DNA from 2 places in the Diaphorobacter sp. B2A2W2 genome. Region 2 is predicted to be linked to the other one. Evidence: predicted binding sites of a transcription regulator. Region 2 holds the regulator's gene; the other holds the start of a gene.

Region 1 (4,187 bases), on a different contig from region 2:
TGGACCTGCAGCAGCACGACATCCACCAGCCCGAGGCAGACCTGCTGCGGCGCGGCCTGGCGCATGCCCAGACCCTGACCGGCAGCGCGCTGGCCGTGCTGTACTTCGTGCACGACGACGCACGCGGCACCTCGCTGGCCGCCTGCTCGCACGAGAACGCCCCGCCCGACATGCCGCCGTGGGAAACCGCCCTGCGCGAACGCCGCGCCGTGGTGACGAACGCGCCGCACGATGCGGCGGCTTGGCGCGCACCGGGCGGCGCGACGGCCCGCTGGGCTTGCGTGCCCGTGGTGGAAGGCGGCAGGCCGCGCCTGCTGCTGGGCGTGGCCGGCAAGGCGCGGGACTATCACCCACGCGACGCACAGGCGCTACAGACCGTGGCCGACGCCCTCTGGAAGCACACGGCCCAGCGCCGCCAGGAGGCCGTCATCCACCGCCTGTCGGAGGCGCTGGACCAGAGCCCCAGTCCGGTGGTCATCACCGACATCGACGCCAGCATCGTCTACGTCAACAAGGCCTTCAGCGAAGTCAGCGGCTACGGCGCACAAGAGGTGTTGGGCCGCAACCCGCGCGTACTGCAGTCGGGACTGACGCCGCGGACCACCTATGCCGATATGTGGACCAAGCTGCCGCGCGGCCTGCCCTGGCAGGGGGAACTCATCAACCGCCGCAAGAACGGACAGGTCTATACGGAAAACGCTTCGCTTTACCCCGTTCGCGACGTGTTCGGCGAAGTGACGCATTACGTCGCGCACATGGAGGACATCACGCAGCGGCGCGAGGCGGAGGAGCGCATCCGCGCCCTCTCCAACTACGACACGCTGACCGGCCTGCTCAACAAGAAAGCCTTCGACGAACAGTTGACGCAAGCCATCGACCGCGCCGACGCAAGCCACGAACGGGTGTCGGTGCTGTGGTTCGACCTGGACAACTTCAAGCTGGTGAACGAAACCCTGGGCCACGCGGCCGGTGACGAACTGCTGTTGGAGATGGGCAACCGGCTGCGCGCCTGCCTGGCGCCGCACATTCCCGTGGCGCGCTATTCGGGCGACGCTTTCACGGCCATCGTGCCCCTGGCGGACCAGGCGGCGGTGGCGCTGCTGGCGCAGGATGCGCTGGCGCAGCTGCAGACCACACTGCAGATCCACGGCCATGCCGTATCTGTCAGCGCGTCGGCCGGCATCGCCGTCTACCCCGACGACGCGCGCACCGCCAGCACCTTGGCGTCCGCCGCGGAAGTGGCGATGTACCGCGTCAAGCAGGACGGGCGCAACGGGCTGCGCTTCTTCGCACCCGAGATGCAGGCGCACACGCAACGTTCGCTGGAGCTGGCCGCCGGCCTCAAGGACGCGGCGCACCGCGGCGAGCTGTTCCTGGTGTTCCAGCCCCAGCGCACGCTGGGCAGCGGCGCACTGGCAGGCGCCGAGGCCCTGCTGCGCTGGCGCCATCCGCGCTGGGGGCTGGTGTCTCCGGCCGAGTTCATCCCGATCGCCGAGCAAAGTGGCTCCATCGTGGCCATCGATTTCTGGGTGGTGGAGCAAGTGGCGCAGCAGTTGCGCGCCTGGGATGCCGCGGGCCTGCCGCCGCTGGTGGTGGCGGTGAACGTATCGGCTGCGCAGTTCGCGCGGCCGCACTTCGTCGAGGAGCTGGTGCGCATCCTGCAGCGCATGGACGTTTCACCCCAGCGCATCGAGGTGGAGCTGACCGAGGCCGTCGCGCTGAAAAACCCGGAACAGGCCGAGACCACCATCCGCCGCCTGCATGAGGTGGGCTTTCGCGTGGCGCTGGACGACTTCGGCACGGGCTATTCCTCCATGAGCTACCTCAAGCGCTACGCCATCGACAAACTCAAGATCGACCAGTCCTTCGTGCGCGAACTCGCCCACCAGGCCAGCGACCAGGCCATCGTGACGGCCATCATCAAGATGGCCCACAGCCTGCGCATGGCCACCATTGCCGAAGGCGTGGAGACGGCCGAGCAGGCCGCGTTGCTGCAGGCCTGCGGCTGCGACGAAATGCAAGGCTACTGGTACAGCCGGCCGCTGGAGCCCGCCGCGTTCGAGGCCTTTGTGCGCAATGCGCAGGCCGGCGTCGAGTTGGCCTGACACGCGTCGCGCCGCACGCAACCCGGTTGCTACTGTTTTTATAGCTTCCAGCGCTTACCCCTCCAGCGCCAGAAGGCCAAAAGGCGTCAAACCCTCCACGGCGCCCCGATCCCCCGCCCAGCCTCTTGGGTGCGGGCCTGCTGCGGCCCCACCCCGTGGCACGCGGGCCACAAGCCGCGCACCGCACCCCCCTCTGCACAGGCCCTTTTCTGCCCTGCGGTTTGTGCCTGATCAAACTACCTATAGTGTTTGATAGGTATGGTGAACACTATATGTAGTGTTTTAAGGGTTGCCATGACACCACCATCTCCGATCGTCGCCAGCCTGCCGCGCGACGTCATCCAACGCAACGGCGAGCGCACGCCTTTCGATGCTGTGCGCATCCAGTCGGCCATCGCCCGGGCCGGCCAGGCCACGGGCGAGTTCGGCGAGGACGAGGCCCGTCTGCTCACGGCGCAGGCCACCAAGGTGCTGATCCACCGCTTCCATGGCGAGGCACCGACCATCGAGCAGATCCAGGACGTGGTGGAGCAGACGCTGATCGCCGCCAACCATCTGCAGACCGCGCGCGCCTACATGGCCTACCGCCAGCGCCATGCCACCCTGCGCGCCGACCGGCAGACGCTGGTGCATGTGGAAAGCTCCATCAACGAGTACCTCACGCGCGCCGATTGGCGTGTGAACGCCAACGCCAACCAGGGCTACTCGCTGGGCGGGCTGATCCTGAACGTGGCAGGCAAGGTGACGGCCAACTACTGGCTCTCGCACGTCTACGCACCCGAGATCGGCGAGGCGCACCGCAATGGCGACATCCATATCCACGACCTCGACATGCTCAGCGGCTACTGCGCGGGCTGGTCGCTGCGCACGCTGCTGCATGAGGGGCTGAACGGCGTGCCGGGCAAGGTGGAGGCGGGGCCCCCGAAGCACATGAGCTCCGCCGTCGGGCAGATCGTGAACTTCCTCGGTACGCTGCAGAACGAATGGGCCGGCGCGCAGGCGTTCTCGTCGTTCGACACCTACATGGCGCCCTTCGTGCGCAAGGACGGCATGGACTATGCCGCCGTGCGCCAGTGCATCCAGGAGCTGGTCTACAACCTCAACGTGCCCTCGCGCTGGGGCACGCAGACGCCGTTCACCAACCTCACCTTCGACTGGACCTGCCCCGAGGATCTGCGCGAGCAGGTGCCGGTGATCGGCGGCGTGGAGATGCCGTTTTGCTACGGCGAGCTGCAGGCCGAGATGGACGTCATCAACCGCGCCTACATCGACGTGATGACCACGGGCGATGCCAAGGGCCGCGTGTTCACCTTCCCCATCCCCACCTACAACATCACGCCCGATTTTCCGTGGGAGAGTGAGAACGCCGTCGCCCTGTTCGACATGACGGCCAAGTACGGCCTGCCGTACTTCCAGAACTTCATCAACTCCGAGCTGTCGCCGAACATGGTGCGCTCCATGTGCTGCCGGCTGCAGCTGGACCTGCGCGAGCTGCTCAAGCGCGGCAACGGCCTGTTCGGCAGCGCCGAGCAGACCGGCAGCCTGGGCGTGGTCACCGTCAACTGCGCACGCCTGGGCTATCTGCACGCGGGCGACGAGGCGGCCCTGCTGGCGGCGCTGGACCGCCTGCTGGAACTGGGCAAGCAGAGCCTGGAGGTCAAGCGCAAGCTCATCCAGCGCCTGATGGACCAGGGCCTGTTCCCGTACACCAAGCGCTACCTGGGCACGCTGCGCAACCACTTCAGCACGCTGGGCGTGAACGGCATCAACGAGATGGTGCGCAACTTCACCGGCGGCGCGCACGACATCACCAGCGACTGGGGTCACCAGTTCGCCCTGCGCCTGCTGGACCATGTGCGCGCGCGCATCGTGCAGTTCCAGGAAGAGACCGGCCACCTCTACAACCTGGAAGCCACGCCCGCCGAAGGCACCACCTACCGCTTTGCCAAAGAAGACAAGAAGCGCTGGCCCGCCATCCTGCAAGCCGGCACCGAGGCGCAGCCGTACTACACCAACTCGTCGCAGTTGCCCGTGGGCTTCACCGACGACCCGTTCGAGGCGCTGCAGCGGCAAGAGGCGCTG
Region 2 (4,187 bases):
CGCGGACCAAGCTGGATCCCACCTTGATCCTGGCCGTCATGGCCGTGGAATCGAGCTTCAACCCGTTTGCACAAAGCCCGGTAGGTGCGCAAGGATTGATGCAGGTGATGACGCGTGTGCATACCGACAAGTACGAAGGCTTTGGTGGGCACCTGGCGGCATTCGATCCCGTGGCCAACCTGCGCGTGGGCGTGAAGGTGCTGCAGGAGTGCATCGCGCGCGCCGGCTCGCTGGAAGGCGGACTGCGTTATTACGTCGGCGCAGCCAACCTGCCCGACGACGGGGGCTACGCCGCCAAGGTACTGGCGGAGCATTTCCGGCTGCGCCAGGTCGCCAATGGTCGCACGGGCGTTTCTCCCGCCGGCCCCGTGAATCCACCTCTTCTGTCCACCAAGGCTCCTGCCACACCGGAAGCCGCACCTGCAACCCCTGCCACTGGCGAGAAGGTGGCCCTGCTGAGCGGCCTCTGAAGAGCCTACTCTGGCATTGATGAAGGGCGTGCTCAGCTACACTAGCAGGGCACGCAACTGGCGATAGGCGCGGACGTCCCCCGGGGCACCGCCGCTGACGTGGACACCGGCAGGAAACAGCGTTTTTCTGCAAACCACTGGGGAGCGTGCCGCGCGGCAGGCACCAGCCCCGCAGCGATCCGTCGTTCGCCTGGGCAGCCCTTGATTGCCAAGGGACACTTAGTTCATCGGACTGCCATGTACCAACGCAATATTCTTGTCGAACAAACCGATCCCGAGGTGTGGGCCGCCATCCAGGCCGAAGACCGCCGCCAGGAAGAGCACATCGAGCTGATCGCCAGCGAGAACTACGCCTCGCCCGCCGTGATGGCCGCTCAGGGCTCGCAGCTCACCAACAAGTACGCCGAAGGCTACCCTGGCAAGCGCTACTACGGCGGCTGCGAGAACGTGGACGTGATCGAGCAGTTGGCCATCGACCGCATCAAGCAACTCTTCGGCGCCGAAGCGGCCAATGTGCAGCCCAACTCGGGTTCGCAGGCCAACCAGGCTGTGCTGATGGCCTTCCTGAAGCCCGGCGACACCATTCTGGGCATGAGCCTGGCCGAGGGCGGCCACCTCACGCACGGCATGCCGCTGAACATGAGCGGCAAATGGTTCAACGTAGTCTCCTACGGACTGAACGACAAGGAAGAGATCGACTACGACGCGCTGGAAGCCAAGGCCCGCGAGCACAAGCCCAAGCTGATCATCGCCGGCGCCTCCGCCTACGCCCTGCGCATCGACTTCGAGCGCTTCGCGAAGATCGCCAAGGAAGTCGGCGCCATCTTCTGGGTGGACATTGCCCACTATGCCGGCCTGGTCGTCGCGGGCGAGTACCCCAACCCGGTGCCGTTTGCAGACGTGGTGACCTCCACCACGCACAAGAGCCTGCGCGGCCCGCGCGGCGGCATCATTCTGATGAAGGCCGAGCACGAGAAGGCCATCAACAGCGCCATCTTCCCCGGCCTGCAGGGCGGCCCGCTCGAGCACGTCATCGCCGCCAAGGCCGTGGCCTTCAAGGAAGCCCTGTCGCCCGAGTTCAAGCAGTATCAGCAGCAGGTGACCAAGAACGCCAAGGTGTTCGCGGAAACGCTGATCCAGCGCGGGCTGCGCATCGTGAGCGGTCGCACCGAAAGCCACGTGATGCTGGTGGACCTTCGCGCCAAGGGCATCACCGGCAAGGAGGCCGAGGCAGCCCTGGGCAAGGCCCATATCACGATCAACAAGAACGCGATCCCCAACGATCCCGAAAAGCCGATGGTCACCAGCGGCATTCGCGTGGGCACGCCCGCCATCACGACACGGGGTTTCAAGGAAGAGGAAACGCGCCTCACGGCCAACCTGGTGGCCGACGTGCTGGACAATCCGCATGACGAGGCGAACCTGGAAGCCGTGCGCGCCAAGGTGCACGCGCTGACCAGCCGCTTCCCGGTCTATCGCTGATCGACCGCTGCGATGAAGTGCCCCTTTTGCAGCCATCAGGAGACGCAGGTCGTCGAGACCCGCGTCTCCGAGGACGGGGACTTCATCCGCCGCAGGCGCCAGTGCGGCGCCTGCGACAAACGCTTCACGACCTACGAACGACCGGAAGTCAACTTCCCCACGGTCGTCAAGAAGGACGGCCGCCGCGTCGAATACGACCGCGAGAAACTGCTGGGATCGTTCAAGCTGGCGCTGCGCAAGCGACCGGTGAGCACAGTGCAGATCGACTCGGCCATCGAGCGCATCGAGGAAAAGCTGCTCAACCTGGGGCAGCGCGAGATTCTGTCCAGCCGCATCGGCGAGTTGGTCATGCGCGAGCTGAAGAAGCTCGACAAGGTGGCCTATGTGCGCTACGCCAGCGTGTACCGCAGCTTTGAGGACATCGACGAGTTCCGTGCGCTGGTGGACGAAGTCCGCAAGTAAGCCGCTGCTTTCCCATTGCTCTTCTATTGATAGCTGGCAGCGCCCACTGGGCGGGCGCTACAGCCGTTTTTGACCATCACCCCAGGCGGACTGCCGGAATCGGAGCCACGGCCTGCACCACGTCGCCGCATTGCGCACGGTGGCGCAGCGCATGGTCCATGATGACCAATGCAAGCAACGCCTCGGCGATCGGCGCGGCGCGGATGCCTACGCAGGGGTCGTGGCGCCCCTTCGTGATCACCTCGGTACTCTGGCCGTGGATGTCGATGGACTCGCGTGGGCTGATGATGGAACTGGTGGGCTTGATGGCCAGCGACACCTCGATGTCCTGCCCGGTGCTGATGCCGCCCAGCACGCCACCCGCGTTGTTGCTGGCGAAGCCCTCCGGCGTGAGCGAATCGCCGTGCGTGGTGCCGCGCTGGGCCACGCTGGCAAAGCCAGCTCCAATCTCCACACCCTTCACGGCGTTCAGGCCCATCATCACATGGGCGATGTCGGCGTCCAGCTTGTCGTACAGCGGCTCGCCCAGTCCCACGGGCACACCGGTAGCTTGCACACGAATGCGCGCGCCGCAGGAGTCGCCGGACTTGCGCAGCGCGTCCATGTAGTCCTCGTAGGCCTGCACGTCGGCCACCGGTGCGAAGAAGGGGTTGTGCGGCACATGCTCCCAGCTCTCGAACGGGATGGGCAGTTCGCCCAGTTGGGTCATGCAGGCACGAAAGCGGGTGCCGTATTTCTCGGCCAGCCATTTCTTGGCCACCGCGCCGGCAGCCACGGTGGGTGCCGTGAGGCGCGCAGACGAGCGGCCGCCTCCGCGCGGGTCGCGCAGGCCGTACTTGTGCCAGTAGGCATAGTCGGCATGACCCGGGCGGAAGCTCTGCGCGATGTTGCCGTAGTCCTTGCTGCGCTGGTCGGTGTTGCGGATCAGCAGCGCGATGGGCGTGCCGGTGGTCTTGCCCTCATACACGCCCGAGAGGATTTCCACCGCATCCGGCTCGTTGCGCTGCGTCACATGGCGGCTGGTGCCGGGGCGGCGGCGGTCCAGGTCGGCCTGGATGTCGGCCTCGGACAGTTCCATGCCGGGCGGGCAGCCGTCGATCACGCAGCCGATGGCGGGGCCATGGGATTCACCAAAGTTGGTGACGCAAAAAAGGGTACCGAGTGTGTTGCCGCTCATAGGAGTGCGATTATCCCCGAGCCACTGTTACTACCAAAAAATAGCTGCCAGCGCCTGATTGACAAGCGCTGGCAGCTATTGTGATCACCAAATCAGTTGGCCGGCCGCGATTCTTCCTGCGGCCAGTCGCGGATGTAGGCCTTGAGCAGCTTGTTCTCGAAATTCTGGCTGTCCACCACGGCCTTGGCCACGTCGTAGAAGCTGACCACGCCCATCAGCATGCGCTTGTCCATCACGGGCATGTAGCGCGCGTGGCGGCCCAGCATCATGCGGCGCACCTCGTCCATGTCGGTCTCCAGCGTGCAGGTCAGCGGCGCGTCGTCCATGGCGGTACGCACCAGCATGGTGCCCACGCCGCCACCATTTTTCGTCAGCGCCTGTATCACCTCGCGGAAGGTGAGCATGCCCACCAGGTCGCCATGTTCCATCACGACCAACGAGCCGATGTCCTTCTCGGCCATGGCATCCACGGCGCGGGCCAGCGGCTCGTCGGGATGCACGGTGTAGAGGGTGTTGCCTTTGAGGCGCAGGATGTCGCTGACTTTCATGGGGAGTCTCCGAAGGGTTCTGCAGGCGCTGCATGCAGCCCGATAGCG

Evidence for each region. Region 2 encodes NrdR, which represses ribonucleotide reductase genes. Its sites were predicted from a motif close to CACNANATNTNGTG; they were not measured.
Region 1: the regulator NrdR is predicted to act here: its motif matches at 2,372-2,385, upstream of AC1PPL_RS18190 (ribonucleoside triphosphate reductase).

The regions. Positions count from the first base shown of each region.
Region 1 is NZ_JBWZOR010000014.1:74,526-78,712, forward strand. It holds gene AC1PPL_RS18185 (bifunctional diguanylate cyclase/phosphodiesterase) at 1-2,105, shown strand, start outside; gene AC1PPL_RS18190 (ribonucleoside triphosphate reductase) at 2,400-4,187, shown strand, end outside.
Region 2 is NZ_JBWZOR010000005.1:72,400-76,586, forward strand. It holds gene AC1PPL_RS10710 (lytic transglycosylase domain-containing protein) at 1-470, shown strand, start outside; gene glyA (serine hydroxymethyltransferase) at 708-1,952, shown strand; gene nrdR (transcriptional regulator NrdR) at 1,965-2,414, shown strand; gene aroC (chorismate synthase) at 2,491-3,591, opposite strand; gene AC1PPL_RS10730 (CBS domain-containing protein) at 3,684-4,139, opposite strand.